DNA from 2 places in the Bacillus sp. z33 genome. Region 1 is predicted to be linked to the other one. Evidence: riboswitches for the same ligand, from Rfam matches in the RefSeq annotation. Region 1 holds a riboswitch; the other holds the start of a gene.
What was found. A riboswitch is a leader RNA that binds a small molecule or an ion and turns the genes downstream of it on or off. The one in region 1 is predicted to bind glycine.
Positions count from the first base shown of each region.

Region 1 (11,573 bases):
ACCTGATTGATAAAACATGAGCGAGCCATGTGTTTTCTTTAATGATTCTATTAATTGAAGTGCTTCTTCGGTTGCTACGACACGTTCTACCATTTAAGAGGTAACCTCACTTTTTAGAAAAAACCTTGAGCCTTTTTATCATAGCTTACTAACAAACATTTAGTTTGTTGGTAATGATCCAGCATCATAGCATGATTTTCACGGCCGATACCGGATAATTTGTAACCACCGAACGCTGCACCTGCTGGGTATTGGTGATATGTGTTTGTCCAAACACGACCGGCTTGAATAGCGCGACCTGCACGGTAGGCAAGATCTCCACTGCGGGACCAAACACCGGCACCTAATCCGTATAGAGTATCATTTGCGATTTCCATTGCTTCGTTAAAATCTTTAAAAGTAGTCACGCTAAGAACCGGACCAAAGATCTCTTCCTGGAATATACGCATTTTGTTATGACCTTTGAAAACTGTTGGTTTAATATAGTTGCCATTTTGCAGGCCTTCACCAAGGTCATTTTCTTCACCGCCGATTAAACATTCAGCGCCTTCTTCTTTACCAAGTTTAATGTAGGATAAGATTTTTTCTTTTTGTTCATTAGAGGCTTGCGCACCCATCATGACTTCTGTATCAAGCGGGTTCCCAATTTTGATGGCTTTTACACGCTCTAACGCACGTTCCATAAATTTATCATAGATGGATTCCTGGACTAAAGCACGAGATGGACATGTACAAATTTCACCTGAGTTTAGCGCAAACATAACAAGACCTTCGATTGCTTTATTTAAGAATTCATCATCTTGATCCATCACATCTTCGAAGAATACATTAGGTGATTTACCACCAAGCTCCAATGTGACAGGGATGATATTTTCAGTGGCATACTGCATAATTTGACGTCCAACAGCTGTAGAACCTGTAAAGGCGATTTTTGCAATACGTGGGTTAGTTGCAAGTGGTTTACCAACTTCCACGCCAAAACCGTTTACAACATTAAGGACACCTGCTGGTAGTAAATCTTGAATTAATTCAATGAGTACCATAATGGAGGCAGGAGTTTGTTCAGCAGGTTTTAATACGATACAGTTGCCCGCTGCCAAGGCCGGAGCAATTTTCCATACAGCCATTAGAATCGGGAAATTCCAAGGAATGATTTGTCCCACTACCCCAAGTGGTTCCTGGAAGTGGTAAGCTACTGTATCATTGTCTAATTGAGTAGTTCTTCCTTCCTGTGTACGAATGGCACTTGCAAAATATCGGAAGTGATCGATTGCCAAAGGAATATCCGCATTCAATGTTTCACGCACTGCTTTCCCGTTATCCCAAGTTTCAGCTATAGCAATCTTTTCTAAGTTTTCTTCTAAACGATCAGCAATTTTATTTAATAAACGAGCACGTTCAGCAGTAGAAGTTTTCCCCCAAGCTTCTTTAGCTGCATGTGCTGCATCTAATGCCAATTCAATATCTTCTGCAGAAGAACGAGCGGCTTTCGTAAAGACTTCTCCTGTTACTGGAGATTTATTCTCAAAATACTGACCTTTAACCGGTGCAACCCATTTACCTCCGATAAAGTTATCGTATTTTTCTTTGAAATGGACAACTGCCCCATCCGTATTAGGATTTGCATAAATCATGTTAACTTCTCCCCTTTGTTCGTATTGAAAATCGTAGATGTAAGGTTTTTGATGCTATTTTGGAATAGAAATAATCATCAAGTAAACGTTTACTTTCCTATTATTCGACTAATTCAAGGAAATTTCAAATAATATGACTGTGATTATAGGAGAAAAGCATGTATAAGAGAAAGATGAAATAAGGGAATATTATTGTGAACATAGAAAAAATAGTTATTCTTACAGTTTAATCTACCAAAATAATCCTTTAGTATTATATTATAGTTGAAAAATTAGTATATAGAATCTTCTCTGTGAGGAAAAAATAAGGAGGATAAAATAATGGGAATTGCAGTTATTGGATCGAATATGGTCGATCTTATCTCATATATTGATCGAATGCCAAAAGAGGGAGAAACCCTGGAGGCTCCGGATTTTGAAATGGGTTGTGGAGGGAAAGGTGCCAATCAGGCTGTAGCGGCAGCAAAACTGGGCTCAAAGGTAATGATGGTAACAAAAGTAGGAGATGACATCTTTGCAGATAATACCATTCAAAATTTGGAGCGGTACGGCATTGATACAGAGTTTACCAATAAGGTTCAGGGAACCTCCAGCGGGGTTGCACCAATCTTTGTTGATCCGGATTCCAAAAATCGTATTTTAATTATAAAAGGGGCTAATCAATATCTTTTACCAGAGGATGTGGATAAAGCAAAAGAAAAGCTGAAGACATGTTCTTTGATTGTTCTTCAATTGGAAATTTCGCTCGAGACTGTTTATCGTGCTATAGAAATTGGGAACGAGCTTGGGATTCCTGTTATCCTGAACCCAGCACCAGCTACAAAAAAATTGGACTATAGCTATGTATGTAAATGTGACTTTTTCGTTCCGAATGAAAGTGAACTCGAGATTTTAACAGGTCTGCCTGTTTCAACGATTGAACAAATAGAAGCTGCTGCAGCCAGCCTGGTAGAGGAAGGGGTTAAAAACGTCATTGTAACGATGGGGAGCCGTGGTGTGATGTGGGTCACCGATAATGGGGCACATATTGTGGATTCATATAGGGTTGATGCAATTGACACTACGGGAGCTGGAGACGCGTTTATCGGCTGTTTTGCCCACTATTATGAACAGAATGGCAATGTTGTTCAAGCGATTAATATGGCCACCGCCTTTGCAGCATTAAGTGTCACAAAACGCGGTACTCAGAACTCTTATCCAAGTATTGATGAAGTTAATCTGTTTTTGAGTAAAAGGAAGGAATCATAAGCAGGATTCTAACTGTAAGTTCATATGGCTGCGAGCCGATTGTGCAGAGGTCATTCTTATCGCTAGTCATAGAGTAAGCTATTTAAAAGCATAAAATTGGAGAGCTATTATTTAACTTAAAAAAATCAAATTAGAAATATACGATTATTTTAAAAAGGACCGATAAAACCGGAACTCTGATTATGAAACTCAGGAAGTTAGAGCTAAAAGTCTAACTTCTTGAGTTTGTTTATTTAAGTTCAGAACTTGTGATACTCATATTTCATATTTTCTAACTTTATCTGATAGTTCGAAATGTATTTATATAATAATCTGATTATATAAAATTATTAAATATGTATTGCTTTTGCGAATAAACACAATTACAATAAGTATGTGAAACATTGAGCAATCTAATATACATACGGAGGAATGATTGGAATGAAAGCAGCTGTAGTGAGTGCAAAGAATCCTGGTAAAGTGGAAATTGTTGAAAAGGAATTACCTAAATTACAACCCGGTCAAGCTTTAGTTGATGTAGAATATTGCGGAGTATGTCATACAGATTTGCATGTAGCAAAAGGTGATTTTGGTGAAGTTCCGGGAAGAATTCCTGGGCATGAAGGAATCGGTATTGTAAAAGAAATTGCAGACGATGTGACAAGTTTAAAAGTAGGAGATCGTGTCAGCATTGCCTGGTTCTATAAAGGATGCGGAACTTGCGAATACTGTGTGACAGGAAATGAAACTTTCTGCCGCAGCGTACAAAATGCTGGCTTCACAGTTGATGGAGCGATGGCTGAACAATGTATCGTCGATGCGGACTATGCGGTTAAAGTACCTGAAGGGTTAGATCCGGCACAAGCAAGCAGTATTACTTGCGCAGGTGTAACTTGCTACAAAGCGATCAAAGTTTCTGATATTAAACCAGGTCAATGGATTGCTATCTATGGCTGTGGTGGCTTAGGTAACCTTGCTATCCAATATGCAAAAAATGTATTCAATGCAAAAGTAATTGCGGTGGATATTAATGATGATAAATTGGCATTATCTAAAGAAGTGGGAGCAGACCTTGTATGTAACCCATTAACTGATGGTGATGCAGGTGAGTGGATCCAAGAAAAAGTTGGCGGAGCTCATGCTGCTGTCGTAACAGCTGTTTCCAAAGTTGCTTTTAACCAAGCTGTAAACTCTGTACGTGCCACTGCTAAAGTTGTTGCAGTAGGATTACCTCCTGAAACAATGGATTTGGCTATTGTGAAAACCGTATTGGATGGTATTCAAATCGTTGGATCCTTAGTAGGTACACGTAAAGATTTAGAAGAAGCTTTCCAATTTGGAGCAGAGGGCAAAGTAGTGCCAATCGTAGAAACAAGATGCCTGCATGAAGTAAATGATATTTTTGAAGAAATGGAAGCAGGTAAGATCCAAGGCCGTATGGTCATCGATATGCACAAACACGAATAATTCCAATCAATATCCTTTTATACAATAAAATTTTGGCAGCCTTACATTCCATTCATTCGGATGTAAGGCTGCTTTTTTTATACTTTTTATTGGATTTAAGAGGGCTTAGTACATAGAAAACGTATTTAACATCCTGGTTTGATTTTAAGTGAAAAAGTTGTATATGAAGGGGATATCGATCAAAAAATCATGCCATTCTGGAATTTAATTTTAATTTATTTTTAGATACAGTGGATCTCGATCCTTTCACAGCGATTATACCGCAGAATAAGGAGCAACTAGAGAATGATAAATAAAGGAAATAGATCTTTAAACTATTTTAACTGAGTTTGGTATCGTGCCGGGCTCAATTTTCATTAAGTCACTGACTGCTGGTCGTTCATACAGTGTATATGATAAAAAATGCACTCTAATTGTTTGATCATACTTAACAATTAGAGTGCATTATTATTAATGAGCTATTATCTTGATCTCTTCTTTTTCTGAAAGTTATATAAAGCAATCAATAAGATAAACCATAATGGTGTCAACAACATGGATAAACGTGTTTCTGCAGCAAAGAGCATCACGATTAATATGAAAGCAAACATACCCAGTATCACGTAATTTATAACTGGTGTTAATGGAGCTTTAAATGTAGTTGAAGCTCTTAAATCAGGCCTTGTTTTGACATATCTAATATGGGAAATCAAAATAATGCTCCATACCCAAATAAAACAGATAGCGCTGATTGTTGTAACGATTGTAAAAGCCTGCTCTGGTATCAGCTTACTAAGCAGTGCACCTATTGAAACTACAATTGTAGAAGTAAATAATGCATGACTAGGTACATGATGTTTATTTAATTTAGAAAAATTTTCAGGCGCTTCTTTGTTATTGCTTAAATTGTAAAGAATACGGCTGGTTGAGAATAGTCCGCTGTTTGAAGCAGAGGCTGCAGAAGTTAAGACAACAAAGTTAATGATACCCGCTGCCATTGGAATACCGATTAAGGCAAATACCCCCACAAATGGACTGCTTGTTGCACTTAATTGATCCCAAGGGTTTATGCATAAAATTACAAATAAAGCACCTACATAAAACAGCAAGATCCGAACGGGTATTTTGTTGATAGCAGATGGAATGTTCTTTCGCGGATTAGCTGTTTCAGCAGCTGATACACCAATAAGTTCAACTCCTACAAAGGAGAAGACAACCATTTGCAGAGATAGTAAGAACCCCGATATTCCATTCGGGAACATGCCGCCATGATTCCAAAGATTAGAAATAGAAACAGTTCCGCTATCCGTTTCAAAACCAATCACAAGGAGTACGATTCCTATGATAATAAGTGCAACAATAGTGACGACCTTTATAATGGCAAACCAGAATTCTAACTCACCAAAGAGTTTGACGGTCAAAAGATTTAATCCTAAAAGAATCACTAAACAGATGATGGCAGGTACCCATTGCGGGATATCAAACCAGTATTGTGTATATAACCCAACAGCGATAATATCAGCCATGGCCGTCATAATCCAGCAGAACCAATACGTCCAGCCAGTTACAAATCCAGCCCAGGGGCCAAGATATTCAGCAGCAAAATCAATGAAGGACGTATAGCCTGAATTGGATAAAAGTAATTCTCCTAAGGCTCTCATCACAAAAAATAAAGCAATCCCTATAATCAAATAAGAAAAAATAATGGAAGGACCGGCTAAATGTATCGATTTTCCGGAACCTAAAAATAAGCCGGTACCAATAGTACCCCCTATTGCAATCAGTTGTACATGACGATTTTTCAAGTCTCTTTTTAACTCTTGTTTAGCCAAGTTGCATGCCCCCGTTTATTCTTAGATGTCTAAAACAGGCACCTAGTAAAATAGATAATTGTCATACTTTCTCTTTATTTAGATGCAATGTCCCACCTCACGATTGATGATTGGACAATAAAAAAAGAGATTGGTAGTCTCCAATCTCTAAAAGGGCTAAAATAACAAAAATCGTTACCTTTCTGTCCTTTTGCCTGAGATTGTGAATCCTTCGGCGCTGTAAATATACAGTCTCTCCAGAAGCTGCTCCCGCTATAGTTTTATCCACAGCGATCAATGCATGCTATATTAAATTTTTAATAAAATTTCAGAAAAATGATATGACAAAAATGCTATCACTAAATTAATATGTTGTCAAACGTATTGCAGGTAGTTGTTTAATCTGATGAAACCGTGATTATAGAGGATGTTGTAAAGTAAACTTCAAAGGCCATTCCAAAATAAAAACTATGTAAAAATAAAATATAGGTAAATTGCATTTAAAGCTTTATATAAGGAAAAAAGAAGGGGATGGATTGTGTCTATTAAATAGAATGAGACTTTTGGATTACCAAAGGATGAAACGAATTAATTAGATACAAAACAAGGGATTTGAAATCAAAAGAGAATACTACCAGATTCATAGGAAGAGCGGTTGAATACTTTTCTTTTTATGGTTAAGGGAAGGAGGGCATAACAAAAAGACCAAATCAATGAAGATTTGGTCCTTGATATGCTCGTACAAGAACGGAATTACATACTTTTTTAAATCTACAATTCATCCGCAATTCCAAGCAGGATAATACCGAAAATGACAAATGCGATGATCATGTATTGTTTTTTTGTCAGCTTCTCTTTTAGGAAGATTCGTGACAGGATGACTGAAAAGATACTGTAAGATGCAATTAAAGGTGCCGCGATAATGGCATTTCCTGATGACAAGGCAAAAACATAGAAGAATTGCCCAACCGTTTCCAAAATAGCTGCGATACCTTTATCCCGTTCTTTAAATACATGGAAGGATTCCTTCTTGATAAAACGCAGATAGATAAAGGATACAGCTGCGCAGATGAAAAAGGTATATTCATAAGCTAATAACGCTGAATTTTCGCTGATTAATTTTAATTCATCCAGATAGATGGCATCCGCAAAGGTACCAAGCCCATCAATAATACAATATAAAATCGGGAAGATGATGGCCAAAAAACCGATTTGATATTTTTTATCGATATGCTCAGAATTCAGTAGACGTGCTTCATCTTCTGCTCTTTTTTCCAGAACGGCAATTCCGACAATCCCTAGAGTGATGATGATAATCCCGAGTACTTCCAGGATACTCAGCTCATGAGTGAAAAAGATGAAAAGCAGAATACTTGTTACGGCACCTGATGAATTCTGTATCGGTGAAGCGATGGACAATTCAATATAGCGCAAACCAATATATCCAAATGCCATGGATAGGATGTATAAAGCAGATACAGGCAAATATTTAATCATATCCATTGGATTAAACTGTATATCTTTTATAATCATATAGGCAGTTGCATGAATTCCCATTACAAGACCAACCATGATTATAATTTTTATATGGCTGTACTTGTCATTGCTATCTGTTCCTTTTTTGTAAAATAGGTCAGCACCGCCCCAGGCTAATGCTGTTAGAAGTGAAAAAATAAACCACATAATGATTCTCCTTGTTGAAGATTTTCTATATTAGAACTGTTGATGTTTAATAGGCTTGCAGAACTCCGAGTAAGTGACAACCAGGAAAGGTTTGGTTTTCTGAAAGAAACTTGACTGATGTCGCTAAAGGGAGAGGAGTGCTAAGTATTCTTGAACATTAACAGAGTCATAGAGTCAAGAATATAATTTCATACTAAAGCATGTCAAGGCTTTTAAAGATAAAATCGTACCCAATGAATTTGCCTCATTAAGAAAGGGCTTTCTTTTTATTTTTCTCAAATTTTACAATATAATGAAAATGTTAGCAGACGATTTATTAGAGGATGGAAAGATTGAATACATGGGAGGGTGGCATTGGTTAGAATTAGTCTCAATTAATAGATACATAAAAAGAGGAGGGAATAGTAAAATGAATGCAATTACTATAGTGATTGGTTCTATCTGCATCCTTTTAATCGCCTACCGTCTGTATGGGACGTTTATGGCAAACAAAGTTTTGAAGTTATCTGATGATACGCCAACACCAGCAGAAAAATTTGAGGATGGGCAGGACTATGTGCCGACCAATAAATGGGTTGTATTTGGACATCATTTTGCAGCCATTGCTGCTGCCGGACCATTGGTTGGTCCAATTCTGGCAGCTCAGTTTGGTTATTTACCTGGATTGATTTGGTTACTTGTTGGAGCGGTAATCGGAGGAGCTGTTCATGATACAGTTGTTCTTTTTGCCTCTATGCGCCGGGATGGTAAATCATTATCTGAGGTAGCAAAAGAAGAACTTGGACCTGTAGCGGGATTTTGTACGGGCTTGGCCATGCTATTCATTATTACGATTACGATGGCAGGTTTGTCATTGGTTGTACTTGGAGCACTGGAAAGAAACCCATGGGGGACATTTGCAGTAGGGATTACAATACCGATTGCGATGTTAGTGGGAATCTATCATAAGAAAACAGGAAACTTAAAAATTCCTACGACAGTTGGTTTTATCTTAATTATGGCTGCTATTTTCTTTGGACCTCAAATTCAGGGGACGTGGTTGGGCGATTTCTTAACACTTGAAAAAAGCACTCTTGCTATTATTTTACCAGTCTATGCATTTTTCGCCGCAGCTCTTCCTGTTTGGCTATTGCTTGCACCACGTGATTATTTAAGTACATTTATGAAAATTGGCGTTTTCGCCGCACTCATCATTGGCGTATTTATTGTTAACCCTTCTGTTGAGTTCCCGGCCATTATTCCTGACTTCATAAATGGGGGCGGTCCAATTGTGGCCGGTCCGGTTTGGCCGTTTATTTCGATTACGATAGCTTGTGGAGCGATCTCGGGATTCCATGCTTTTGTTGGGTCAGGAACCACACCTAAAATGGTTAGCCGTTGGAGGGATATCAAAGGTATAGCTTTTGGTGCAATGTTAGTAGAATGTTTGGTAGCCATTATGGCATTAATTGCAGCTGTTGCTCTTCAGCCTGGCGATTATTTTGCAATTAATTCTACTCCTGAAGTCTATTCTACATTAGGAATGGAAACAGTCCATTTAAATAGATTGGAAGAAGCAGTAGATATGGACTTGGAAGGAAGAACAGGTGGTGCAGTAACCCTTGCTGTCGGTATGACAGAAATCTTTACCAGTGTACCATTCTTCCAAAACCTGGCTTCCTACTTCTATCAATTTGTAATCCTGTTCGAAGCGGTATTTATTTTAACGGCGATTGATTCAGGTACCAGGGTTGCCCGTTATCTCATCCAGGATTTCTTTGGAGACTTTATCAAACCGCTTAAGCGAACAGATTCTGTCGGAGCTAATATTTTTGCTAGTGCACTGGCCTGCTTTATTTGGGGATATCTATTATTCTCTGGAGATATCAGTTCCGTCTGGGCTCTGTTTGGGGTTTCCAACCAATTGATGGCCTCCATAGGATTGATAGTAGGAGCCACCGTTGTTTTGAAAATCGCAGAGAAACGCTGGTATATGCTAACTTGTTTAATTCCATTGGCCTATCTATATGTAACGGTTAATGTCGGGGGATACTGGATGATTAAGAATGTATATTTAAATCCAGATGCCGGTGGATATAATGTCTTAAATGGTATTCTATCTATTATCATGCTTGGATTGGGTCTCGTCATTATGGTGGCTTCCATCATTAAATGGATTAATCTATCCAAAATTCCACAAGCAAAGTTGATCAAGCAATCAGAGAAGGAACTGCATCATCATATGTAAAATTAGAACAGGTAGAGGAACAAATAGTTTTCTCTACCTGTTTTTTTATATGTTTTAAAAGAAATAAATCATTAAAGTGTGGGGGATTTCTGGCAATGCTACATGCTTCTGTATACCAGGAGCACAGCTGATCTTTACATCCAATGGCTTAAGGGTTACTTACACCTCATGATTCATAATCTACTTCAATAATCATTTTTAAGATTACTTCAAGTGATGTATATGCATTACTATATGTATGATATTTTCGTTTCCTATTAAAATACTTTATAATAAGCCTGTTAATCTATTTAAGTGATTGTTCTAAAGAATATAAGGAATAGGATTGGTGAAGCCAATTTATATCTATACGTATGGATGCAGTTCAGAGGATGAACCTCTATGTAAAATGGAATTCAGGGCACTGTTTAATTCGAATCCTGAAAATCTCGTATTTAAAAGTCCAAAAAAAATCAATCCAAGCAGAAGCCCCTTTATCAGGGAAAGAATAGAGATTCTCATTGAAGGGGACAGTTTGGAGACGATTTATCAGAAGGCAGGCGAGTTATCCTTCCCTGATCAGACATTTAAAACGATATTTGTGAAAACGAATGATTTAGAAGATAAAGTAAGCTTCATTCGTCGAAGAGAGATTGAACGTGAAATAGGATTGCAAATCCAGGCTGAAGCTAATTTGGAAAAGCCGGATATTGTTCTCGGCATCATTACTTGCGGTGGTAAATGGTATGTAGGGATTTATGAAAAAAATGAAGCGGTTTGGTTGCATCATCAAAAGAAACCACGTGAGTATTCGACAGCTCTCAGTACTAGAATGGCAAGGGCAGTTGTTAATATTGCGATTCCCAATCCAGATGGTATCAAAGCGATTGACCCATGCTGTGGCATTGGAAATGTATTGGTAGAGGCCCTATCAATGGGAATTACGATTTGTGGACGTGATATCAAGCCCTTGCCAGCTATCGGAGCCAGGGAAAATGTAGCTCATTTTGGATATAGCTGTGATATTAAAATAGGTGCAATTGAGGAAATTACGGAGCACTATGATGCAGCTATCGTTGATTTACCCTATAATTTATGCCATACAGCGACTTCTGAAGAACAATTATCGATTTTAAAGCATGCAAATCGCATCGCAGACAGGGTAGTAGTTGTGACAGGGGAACGGATCGATAGCATGATGAAGGAAGCTGGATTAAGCATACAGGACCGATGTGAAGCGAAAAAGACAGGATTTACGAGAGAGATTTTATTATGTTTTTAGATTTATAAAATAAGAGGATGGCAAATGCCATCCTCTTATTTTATTCACTTTTAAACATCCACGCGTTTGATGAAGAAGGATACTACCAATCCAATAATGGAGGCAATAAACGCAAATAGAAAGGCGTTTTGCACACCTGCTGTCATAGCTTCAGAGACAGCAAGTGGATTAGTAGGATCTGCAGTAGCCATATAGCTTGCCTGGCCAGCTGACATGATGCTGACAGCAACGGCAGTTCCAATCGCTCCTGCAATTTGCTGAAGGGTATTCATGACGGCAGCTCC
Region 1 is NZ_JBZFQN010000004.1:138,218-149,790, forward strand. It holds gene AC4G3L_RS15295 (DUF779 domain-containing protein) at 1-93, opposite strand, end outside; gene exaC (acetaldehyde dehydrogenase ExaC) at 114-1,634, opposite strand; gene rbsK (ribokinase) at 1,956-2,882, shown strand; gene adhP (alcohol dehydrogenase AdhP) at 3,303-4,328, shown strand; gene AC4G3L_RS15315 (amino acid permease) at 4,790-6,139, opposite strand; glycine riboswitch at 6,312-6,389, opposite strand; gene AC4G3L_RS15320 (DMT family transporter) at 6,890-7,801, opposite strand; gene AC4G3L_RS15325 (carbon starvation CstA family protein) at 8,211-10,028, shown strand; gene AC4G3L_RS15330 (TRM11 family SAM-dependent methyltransferase) at 10,417-11,289, shown strand; gene AC4G3L_RS15335 (DHA2 family efflux MFS transporter permease subunit) at 11,340-11,573, opposite strand, start outside.

Region 2 (11,573 bases), on a different contig from region 1:
AATCTGTATAAGCAAGCTTCTGAATTTCATTTGTTAACAGATGGAAAAACAACATTAGATATAATCGATGAGATTTTAATGAAAATCACTGTAAACTAGCATTTCTTTGGGAAGTCCATGAATAGAGTATAGGAAATGTGGAGATACTGCTGATGGGTGAATAGTGATGAAAACAAATGATTATGTAAAATTTTTAACCATTCAATGGTTAGTGTATATGAAACAGCCAAAGGAACAACGTAAAGAGCAACGCCGCCATCATAAGGATGACAGGCAGCCATTCATGAGCCATTGGTTTGGAATCATTCCGGTATCCATTCGAATGCTCTTTAAACGGAAGACTTTTTAAGTAAAACAGTGGGTTCGAATTCGAATCCACTGTTTTTTATGTACTCCTTTTTCCTAACTATGTTTTATATCGATACAATGAGTTCGCGTTAACAAGCAAAAAACAGGTACACCCTTTAAATATGGCTTTTGGATAATTGAGTTTACTTGCATTCTATAAAACAAGTGTATTCCTATTATTTGGTTCGTTCAGGTATATGAAATTCTTCTAGACCCTATTTTCAACCTGAGATATATAGTTACAAGAATGGTTTTCGTAGAATTAACTATAGCTGGTCTTATTATAGCCGCTTTTTTATACACTTTTCTCCCTTATATAGCTTTACCAGTAAGATAAAAGAGTCCCCCATTTATGATGTTGACACGGATCCGGGGTTCATATTGCATGCGCAATGCCTCTTTTTCGAGTTCATACGTTTTACTTTCCTCTTCTTTTTGATCCTCATAAAAATGGTTCAGCAAATTTAGATCTTTATTCCAACGTACACAGGCATCATCAGCCCACGCGTGGTCATCCTGATTGATTTTATTTTGAATATACGTCTTTAGTCGATTCAACCCGCTTTGATAACGAATGATGGGTGTTAGTGTAAATGTATAGTCAGATATTTTAGGTGTAAGCGTGAGTTTGTCAACCGAATCGATAAAATTTTCTGCAAAAATACCATTAATTAAATTTAATCCGATTGAACAAAATAAGTCCCTTTTTCGATCACATTCATAGGAAATATTTACATTTACAACCAGCCACGGAAACAAGGGCATTTGGCCACTTGTCACTTTAATTTCCTCAAACAAACGAATATGCTTAGATAATTTTTGGGCAGAAGAAAATATTTGATGAAGGCGTGGTGATCCAAAATGAATGAATTCTCCCTTTAAACCAGGAGGGGCAGCCTCCTTATCGAGGATAAGAGTTAAACTCATCGGATTGGGTACCCCACCTATCTTTTCGAGATAATGCCAGTAAAAAGGACGATTCATTAATTCTTTATCCATATCAATCGTCAATTGCACAGTGAGGTGGGCTGGTCCCTGATTGATGATTTCACAATGATTGGTTGTGAAAAATTGAACGAGAAACTCATGAATTTCCTGTTGCTGCATGTGTAGGCATCTCCTTTTTAATATCTTGGGCAAGTTGAATTAAGGAAGTGAGATTATCCATTTTAATTTTCATCTCACCTTCTGTTTTTGATTTGCTGACGATGTCAGTTAGATGTTCATCAAGATTCTTAACCTCCAGTCTGGTTAGAATATCATCAAGTTCTCCAACAACTCGTTCAAATAAATGGATTTTTTCATATAGGATTTTCATAATATGTTCTTCAATGGTATTCTTGGTAGAAAAATTATAAATGCGGACATCTTCTGTTTGTCCAAGCCTGTGTATTCGGCCAATTCTTTGTTCCAGGCGCATCGGATTCCAAGGTAAATCAAAGTTAATAATATGATGGCAAAATTGCAGGTTAATTCCTTCTCCACCTGCTTCTGTAGCAATTAAGACTTGTGCTTGTTTTTCAAATAGTTCTTTCATCCAGTCTTTCTTACTGCGTTTAAACCCACCACGGAATGGAACAGAAGTGATTCCATTTTGCTTAAGAAACCACTGTAAATATAATTGAGTGGCTCTATACTCGGTGAAAATAATGACCTTATCTTTAATGGAATGAATCAATTCAAGTGCTTTTTTTGCTTTTGAATTGCAATCAACCAATTCAACCTGGTTAATCAGGTTATGTATCGCTTGCTTATAACTTGGTCCGGCATCTGGATTTCGATCCAGCATATTTTTCAGCGTAAAATAGACTGCTTCTCTGCTGCTGCATGCTTCTCGTTGCAGGGTTAAGGTAGAAAATGTACTTCCTATTCCATCAGGTAATTCTTTTCTAAATGAAGAAACACCGTCATAAAGAGCTTGTTCTTTTTCAGTGAACTCAATAAATATCGTCTCCACTTTTCTGCTGGTCCATTCAATTCCGGTGTCCTGGCGTTTATTTCGAATCATGACCATATTCACTAATTCTTTTAAATAGGCATCATCTTTTAATGAACGCTTTTTAGCAGAAAAACGTTCGTTAAATTTGGCATAGCTCCCCAGATGACCCGGTTTAAGCAATGAAATAAGATAAAAAATTTCTTCAAGCTTGTTTTGAATAGGAGTCGCCGTTAACAGTAAGCAGAATTTTTTCTGGATTTTTTGTACAAATTCATAGTTTTTGGTTTTATTGTTTTTTAATTTATGAGCTTCATCAATGATGACAATATCATAGGTTTGTTCCAAAATGGCTGAACGATGCGGTTCCCGTTTCGCGGTATCAATTGATGTAATGATACATTCTGAATCCCATCCATATCCTTTTCTATATATGACTGCCGGAATATGGAACTTCTGATTCAGCTCTTTTGCCCATTGGGAAACAAGGGAAGCTGGAACAAGAATCAGGATTTTGCTTACTAACCCGCGAATCATATATTCCTTTAATATAAGTCCAGCCTCGATCGTTTTACCAAGCCCAACTTCATCAGCCAGTATGGCTTTGCCATTCATCCTTTCAATGACTTCTGTAGCTGCTTCTGTTTGATGGGATAGAGGCGTAAATCCAGATAAATGCTTTGGGCTGAGGAGACCATTGAATTCTGGAATTAGATTATGCTTTTCAGCTTCCAATCCGAGTTTGAAAAGAGAATAGTTGCACCATGGACCGTCCCCGTTAATTTTTTCTTCAAGCTCCTTTTCCCACTCTTCATCGAAATAGATCTTTGGTGTTAAACTCAATGCAACCCCCAACTTTCTTGATTTAAGCTTTTTGATAAAATGTATGGTCAAATAAAAAATCTAGTTTCCTATCATTCGTTCCTGTAAGGAAATGGTTGCCACCTGATTATTGAAGATGGTAGGATATAAATGTATAGATTATTTTGAAAATGGTTTACCTCTTGCTTTTTGTTTAGTATGACCAAATTACATAAGAATATGAGCGAATGAAGGCAAGGGGAGAGACCGTGTAATAGCGGCACCGAAGGAGCAAATGGAATTCCATGAATCTCTCAGGTAAACAGACGCTTGCTGGACGCATCTCTGGAGAGCGCTTTCTTATTTGCAAAGCCACCCAAGAGGAAACGCCAACGCACACACAAATGCCGGCGGTAAACTTTCAGGTATCAGGACAGAGACTTCCCATATAAGGGAGGTTTCTGTCCTTTTTCATATGTTTGTCTACTAGTTATCAATACATTCAAATCTGAGTAGCTGAGAGAAGTTGTGCTCTAAAGTAAGAACATATAAACAGTATCATTAAATAAAGATGCAAGAGGATCTATATAATACAAACTTTTTAGGAGGATAAGGATGGGAGAATTAAAGCAGACTCCGCTTATCAGTGTGTACAAAGAATATGGTGGAAAAACAATTGATTTTGGCGGCTGGGAATTGCCTGTTCAATTTTCGGGCATTAAACAGGAGCATGAAGCAGTGCGTACAAAAGCAGGCCTCTTTGACGTATCACATATGGGGGAATTCACTGTTAGGGGAACTGGTTCTTTACCATTTCTGCAGCAGATGATGACAAATGATGTAAGTAAGCTAAAACCAGGGCGTGCGCAGTATACGGCTATGTGTTATGAAGATGGCGGAACAGTGGATGACTTAATTATTTATAAAAAAGATGAAGACGATTATTTATTAGTAGTGAATGCTTCTAATATAGATAAGGATTTTGAATGGCTGCAAAAATATGCTGGTGAAGATGTGGACCTGAGAAATATATCTGAAGAAATGGGGCAATTGGCCTTGCAAGGGCCGCTTGCTGCAGATATTTTACAGGGGCTTACAAAGGATGTTGACCTGGACAGTATCGGATTCTTTTCTTTTCGCGAAGATGTCATGATTAATGATATCCGTGTACTTGTTTCCAGAACAGGCTACACAGGTGAGGATGGTTTTGAATTATATTGTAAGAGCGATGATGTGGTCAATTTATGGAAAAACCTTTTAGCTTTTGGCACGGATAGGGGTCTAATTCCCTGTGGTCTCGGGGCAAGAGATACGCTTCGCTTTGAAGCGAAATTGCCTTTATATGGCCAAGAACTTTCTCCGTCAATTACACCAATTGAAGCAGGGATAGGTTTCGCTGTCAAAACGGATAAAGAACATTTTATTGGGTTGGAAGTATTAAAAGAACAGAAGGAAAATGGCGCGTCTCGGAAGCTTGTTGGCATTGAAATGATTAATCGCGGCATTCCCAGACATGGATATCCGGTTTTTGATAAAGATGAACTAATAGGTGAAGTGACTACGGGAACGCAATCTCCTACATTAAAGAAAAATATTGGCCTTATTTTGATCAAAGCTGAATTTGCAGTCCTTGATGAGGAAGTAGAGATAGAAATCAGAGGAAAAAGAGTGAAGGCGCAAATCGTCAATACCCCATTTTATAAACGTACTCAGGCAGGAGGAGTAAAAAAATGAAGCATCGTTACTTACCAATGACAGCCCAGGATGAGAATGAGATGTTAGACGCGATTGGTGTAGAATCAATTGATGATTTATTTTCTGATATCCCTGAAAAAGTAAGATTTAAAGGTGAATATAAGATAAAAAAGGCAAAGTCCGAAACATCTTTACTGAAGGAATTAACAGAGCTTGCTGAGAAAAATGCCAATCTTAAAACGAACAGTTCTTTTCTTGGTGCTGGAGTATATGACCATTACACGCCTATCATCGTTGATCATGTCATATCAAGATCAGAATTTTATACCGCTTATACACCGTATCAACCAGAGATTTCCCAGGGGGAATTGCAGGCTATTTTTGAATTTCAAACAATGATTTGTGAACTGACTGGAATGGATGTGGCGAACTCTTCCATGTATGATGGCGGTACTGCGTTGGCTGAAGCGGCTATGCTGTCAGCAGGCCATACACGCCGAAAGAAATTGCTCGTTTCAGAAGCGGTACATCCGGAATCACGAGCAGTGTTATCCACTTATGCAAAGGGCCAATATCTTGAACTTGAAGTTGTCCCTTGTAAAGATGGAATTACGGATACAGAACAGTTGGCGAGAATGATGACGGATGATACCGCTGGTTTTATCACACAATATCCAAATTTTTTCGGCCGAATTGAAAATTTATCTGAAATCGAAAATATTGTTCATGAGCACAAGGGAATGTTCATCGTTTCTAGTAATCCACTATCCCTTGGTGTCCTGAAACCACCCGGTGAATTCGGTGCAGATATTGTCGTAGGAGATGCTCAGCCATTCGGAATACCTGCTGCATTTGGCGGCCCGCATTGTGGATATTTTGCCGTCACGACCAAGCTAATGAGAAAGGTACCAGGACGTTTGGTAGGTCAAACACTCGATGAGGAAGGCAAGAGAGGGTTTGTACTAACCTTGCAGGCAAGGGAACAACATATTCGTCGAGACAAAGCAACCTCAAATATTTGCTCTAACCAAGCGTTAAATGCACTTGCGGCTTCTGTTGCAATGACAGCCTTAGGGAAGAGAGGTGTTCAGGAAATGGCGCTTCAAAATCTTCAAAAAGCACATTATGCAAAGGAACAATTGAAAGCAAAGGGACTTGATATAGCCTTTGAAGGACCATCATTTAATGAATTTGTCGTTATATTAAATGGTTCCGTGGCTTTAGCTAATAAAAAGCTCCTTGAGCAAGGGATTATTGGCGGGTATGACCTGGCCAGGGATTATCCTGCACTAACCAATCATATGCTTGTGGCTGTCACAGAAATGCGTACGAAAGAAGAGATTGATAGATTTGTTAGGGAATTGGGGGATTTTCATGAATAAGCACGATCAACCATTAATATTTGAACAGACAAAACAGGGTCGCATCGGCTATTCTTTACCTGAAATGGATGTTCCGAATGTAGCATTGACAGACCTTTTGCCTGGGGACTTTATTCGCACAGAGGAACCAAAGCTTCCAGAAGTATCGGAGTTGGATATTATGCGCCATTATACCGCACTTTCGAGAAGAAACCATGGTGTCGATTCCGGTTTTTATCCGCTTGGTTCCTGTACAATGAAGTACAATCCGAAAATAAATGAAAATGTTGCCAGGCTAAATGGATTTGCTCATGTTCATCCGCTCCAAGAAGAGGAAACAGTGCAGGGATCCTTAGAGTTAATGTTCGATTTGCAGCAAAGTTTGAAGGAAATTACAGGTATGGATGAAGTCACTCTGCAACCGGCAGCTGGTGCGCATGGAGAGTGGACGGGATTAATGCTCATTCGTGCTTACCATGAAGCCAAGGGGGATTTCAATCGTGTAAAAGTAATTGTTCCCGATTCTGCACATGGCACAAATCCTGCATCGGCAACAGTAGCAGGATTACAAACCATTACGGTGAAATCCGGTCCGGATGGATTGGTGGATCTGGAAGATTTGAAGAGGGTAGTAGGTCAGGATACAGCAGCCTTAATGCTTACAAATCCGAACACATTGGGACTTTTTGAAGAGCAAATAGTTGAAATGGCTGAAATTATTCATGGTGCCGGTGGTAAACTATATTATGATGGTGCCAATTTGAATGCTGTATTGTCAAAAGCTCGGCCGGGTGATATGGGCTTTGACGTTGTTCATCTTAATTTGCATAAGACATTTACTGGACCGCATGGCGGTGGCGGACCGGGGTCAGGACCAGTTGGAGTGAAAAAAGAGTTGATTCCGTTTTTACCTAAACCACTTATCGTAAAAGAAGAGAATGGTTACCGACTTGATTATAATCGCCCGCAATCAATCGGCAGGGTAAAACCGTACTATGGTAACTTTGGAATCAATGTCCGTGCCTATACGTATATTCGTTCAATGGGACCAGACGGATTAAAGGCTGTAACAGAGTATGCCGTTTTAAATGCCAACTATATGATGCGAAGATTGGCAGAGTACTATGATCTTCCATATGATAAGCACTGTAAGCATGAATTTGTAATCAGTGGTAAACGTCAGAAGAAGCTGGGTGTTCGAGCCCTTGATATTGCAAAGAGATTATTGGATTTTGGCTACCATCCACCTACCATCTATTTTCCTCTGAATGTGGAAGAATGCATGATGATCGAACCGACTGAAACAGAATCAAAAGAGACATTGGATGGCTTTATTGATGCCATGATCCAAATTGCCAAGGAAGCAGAGGAAAATCCAGAAATTGTCCAGGAAGCACCACATACTACTGTAATCAGTCGCTTAGACGAAGCATTGGCTGCACGTAAGCCTGTATTGAAATATCAAAATTGATAGAACATATTATGGAAGCAGCTATCATGAGATTGGGTAGCTGCTTTTTTGAAAAGAAGGAAAATTTGGTCAGGAATTGGAGGGTTTATAATCGAAAATATAAATTTGAGCCTTTCAACTGAAAGGCTAATGCTAAGAGAACTGATGATCAGTGATTGGGAAGATGTACATAAATACGCTTCGCATGATATCGTTTGCAGATACCAGCCCTGGGGACCGAATACGGAAGAGGAATCAAGAGATTTCGTGAGCCAAGTTATTGAAGATTCAATAAAGGTACCAAGAACAAGATTTGTTTTTGCGATTATATATAAAGAAAAGATGATTGGAGCCGGAGAGTTTAATAGTAGAGATTTTACTAATAAAGCGGGCGAAATCGGCTATATTGTTCATCCGGATTATTGGAGAAAAGGAATTGCTACCGAAGTCGCTACTCTGCTAATTAACTTTGGATTCACAGAACTGAAAATGCATCGAATATTTGCAACCTGCGACCCAAGAAACATAGCTTCATCAAAAGTGTTGGAGAAAGTTGGAATGAGCAGGGAAGGGCAAATTCGCGATGATTTGTTATTGAGAGATGGCTGGCGCGATTCACTGCTTTATAGTGTGTTGGAGCACGAGCGGTAAAAGTTTAAAGAAAAAGAGGCTTCTGGCTTCTGTTAAAACTAAAGACCATCTAAAAGAGTTAGAAGCATTTATCATACTCATTCTTTATCGATGATATATAAGGAACATAGCATTCTATAGGTATATAAGTGTATACTAATCATATATAATAAAATTTCAGAATATTTGTATAATTTCGATCCAGTCAATTTGCTGTGTATATAAAAGGATGCTGAAGGAGGGATAAAATGAAGGTGCTAACAAAATTAGTGCCCGAATCTCTTAGGGCGAAACTTGTTTTGTTTTTTATGACCATCCTTCTTTGGCTTGCTTTCTCTAATAGTATACTAATCTATTTATTTGTTAGCTATGTTCAGGAATACAATATGACTATGGAGACGATTACTTTAACAAATTCAATCAATGGTGGACTCATCCAAGAGCTGGACGGTGAAATTATTGATATCCTTTATGGAAAAGTTAGTTTTAATTCAGGTTCACAATACGAGCTTCTTGCCGATATGAACAAAAACCTGGATCAAATTGAAACAGCGGACAAGGAAGGGATATTTAGTGAAAAAATATTGGATGTTCGTGAGACTCTGACTACTACAAAAGAATATGTCGATAAACTGGGCGAAGATATTAAATATAATCAACCAGCTGAGGCGCGATATATAACCTACGAATATATTACAATTGCATCTGGTCTTGTTGCCGATCAAGTACGGATGTTGTTACAAGAGACACTGAACTACAGCGAGCAATCAAAAAAAGAAATTAAGGAACATATAAAGAGGGATGTTACCATTTTTGGAGTTGTTTTTATCTTTGTAATCTTTTTTTCTTATTTATTTGCCTGGTACATATCTGGAAATATAGTGAAACCTATTCATCTTTTACGAAATACTACCAATGAAATTGCAAAAGGAAACTTTCAAATTGGGAATATAGAAATCAATGCCAAGGGTGAAATAGGTGATATATATCGTTTTTCTAATCAAATCATTCATAATTTAAAAGAAATCATCTTCAATGTTAGAGAAACAGTTGATTCTGTTTCACTGTCCTCACAGGATCTTCTAAAAAGGATTCACCTAAATCGGGCTGCTGCCAAAAAGGTGGCAAATGAAATTCAGTCAGTATCGGGTGCCCTTCATAAACAAAAAAATATGGTTAAACAAACTGCTTTTTATCTAAAGGATATTGTAGCTCAGATTCATTCCATTGTTTATGAGGGTGAAATTGTGCATTCCCTTGCCAATGAATCATTGGATTTTATCAACAAAGGAACCCTTGAAATTTCTATGATTAAAGATTTAATGAATAAAACATTTTCATTAGTGGAAGAAGCAGTAAACGAAGTCCAATCATTATCAAATGCATGTGCCAAAATGGACAGCAATAATAGGACCATACATCAGCTCATCAATCAAACAGATGAAATTATACATCAATTTACTTCAAGTCGAGAATACGATACAGGAACTGATTTAAGTAAGCTAACCCACCACATGAACTCCCTCCTGCAAACCATGCATTTATTTTATAAACAAACAGAAGAAGAATATATATTTGTAAACTATAAAATGAAAACCATTTCAAATCAAATGATGACAATTAAAAATAAAATGGACGATGACTATCAGATCCTGAAGGTTCAAAAATTACTTAATTCCATAAATGCCAATGCATTTGATGTTCAAGTAAAATATTCATCTTTGGTTGAAAATATGCGGGATCTAGCCAGCCGAATGGACACCTCTAAAAAAAGCCTTAATGAAATCGAGCTTTTCTCCGAAAGAATTAATTCGAATATCATGAACGTTGCAACAATGGAACAGTTAATTTCATTGGAGGATGTATCGGAATCGAGTATAAAGCTAGTAGAACAGTTTAAAACACTGGAAAAAATGATTGAAAAGTTTAAAGTGTAACCAGCTATCAAAACTAAATGAAACCCGAAAATGGGTGGTGTCCGTATGAAAGCAAGAAAAAGATTTAATTCAAGTTTTCAGTTTAAATTGCTAGTAGTTTACCTTGTCTTTACAGTAGTAACATTGTTATTTGCAGCTAGCATTATCTATATCGCAACATATAACATGGCTTATAAGAAATCACAAGCTATAGCTTCGCTCCAAGCAAAACAAATCACTGACGATATTGACCGCTTGATTAATGATTTAGACAAGTTTTCTGATCTAAGAGATATGCCCAGTGTCATGACGTTTTTACAAAGTGAGGATGGCTATGAAAAAGAGGCAAACGACATTCTTAATAGATATACATTTTTTCGCGAAACACATCCTTTAGGAACGAGTATTCTAGACTTCAGTATTTACGGTATGGATGGTAAAGTCTTAAATGAATTTAGGGGAATTTATAAATTAAAATCTCCTCCTATTGAAAATTGGTCATTTACGTCAAAAAACAATCATTTCATTTCACCTGTTGTTGAAAATGGGTTCCCAGCTATTTTATTCATTGAGCCCATTCATGATCCGATATCAAACACCGTAAGAGGCTATTTGAAAATAGTTATGGATGCATCTCCCATTCTGACCATTCTTTCAAGAGAGGTGGCCGAGGGGTATGGATCCTTTCATATCGAATCAAGTAAAAGCAATGAAATGCTATTGCCACTTAAATTATTAGCGGAAAAGCCGACAACAATAGATTGGAATAATCATGGAAACGAGAATTCAGGCACTATTCTAAAGAAGGATTCTTTCATCGTCTATGAAACTTCAAAATACAATAACGATTGGAAAGTCGTAGGTGTGGCCCCCGCAAATAAAATTCTTGAAGATGCATATTACAGTAGGAATTTCACTATTGCAGGCTTAATTTTGGTTCATATTTTATCATTCATCCTTTACTTCTTCTACATAAATAAGAGAATTACACCTATTCGTATATTAAAGGAAAAGATGCAACAAGCTTCAGAAGGTAATGTGAATGTTCATATATCGGATACCAAAGGTAACCCGGATGAAATCTCGCAACTCATCGAAGATTCCAATAAATTGATTGGCCGAATCAAAATACTTTCGAATGAAAGGAATCTGGAGAATAGGCTCCTTCGCATGGCAGAATTCCGGACAATGCAGGAACAAATCAATCCGCATTTTTTATACAACACGCTTGAAACAATCATCTGGATGTCTGAAGCAAAGAAACATGAACAGGTCATTGATGTAACCAAGGCAATGGCACAGTTCTTTCGTATTTCGTTAAGCAAAGGAAAAGATTTGATTACGATCCATGAAGAAATGGAACATATTAAAAACTATTTGTTTATTCAAAAGGTCAGATATGAGGATATACTTGATTTTACTTTTCACATCAATAA
Region 2 is NZ_JBZFQN010000001.1:1,007,987-1,019,559, reverse strand. It holds gene AC4G3L_RS04750 (shikimate kinase) at 1-99, shown strand, start outside; gene AC4G3L_RS04745 (YqzE family protein) at 167-349, shown strand; gene AC4G3L_RS04740 (YqhG family protein) at 661-1,455, opposite strand; gene AC4G3L_RS04735 (DEAD/DEAH box helicase) at 1,433-3,127, opposite strand; glycine riboswitch at 3,334-3,425, shown strand; glycine riboswitch at 3,428-3,525, shown strand; gene gcvT (glycine cleavage system aminomethyltransferase GcvT) at 3,701-4,819, shown strand; gene gcvPA (aminomethyl-transferring glycine dehydrogenase subunit GcvPA) at 4,816-6,162, shown strand; gene gcvPB (aminomethyl-transferring glycine dehydrogenase subunit GcvPB) at 6,155-7,612, shown strand; gene AC4G3L_RS04715 (GNAT family N-acetyltransferase) at 7,742-8,242, shown strand; gene AC4G3L_RS04710 (methyl-accepting chemotaxis protein) at 8,470-10,158, shown strand; gene AC4G3L_RS04705 (sensor histidine kinase) at 10,204-11,573, shown strand, end outside.
Region 2: it holds a riboswitch for glycine, as region 1 does, so the genes downstream of both, gcvT (glycine cleavage system aminomethyltransferase GcvT) here and AC4G3L_RS15315 (amino acid permease) in region 1, are expected to answer to the same signal.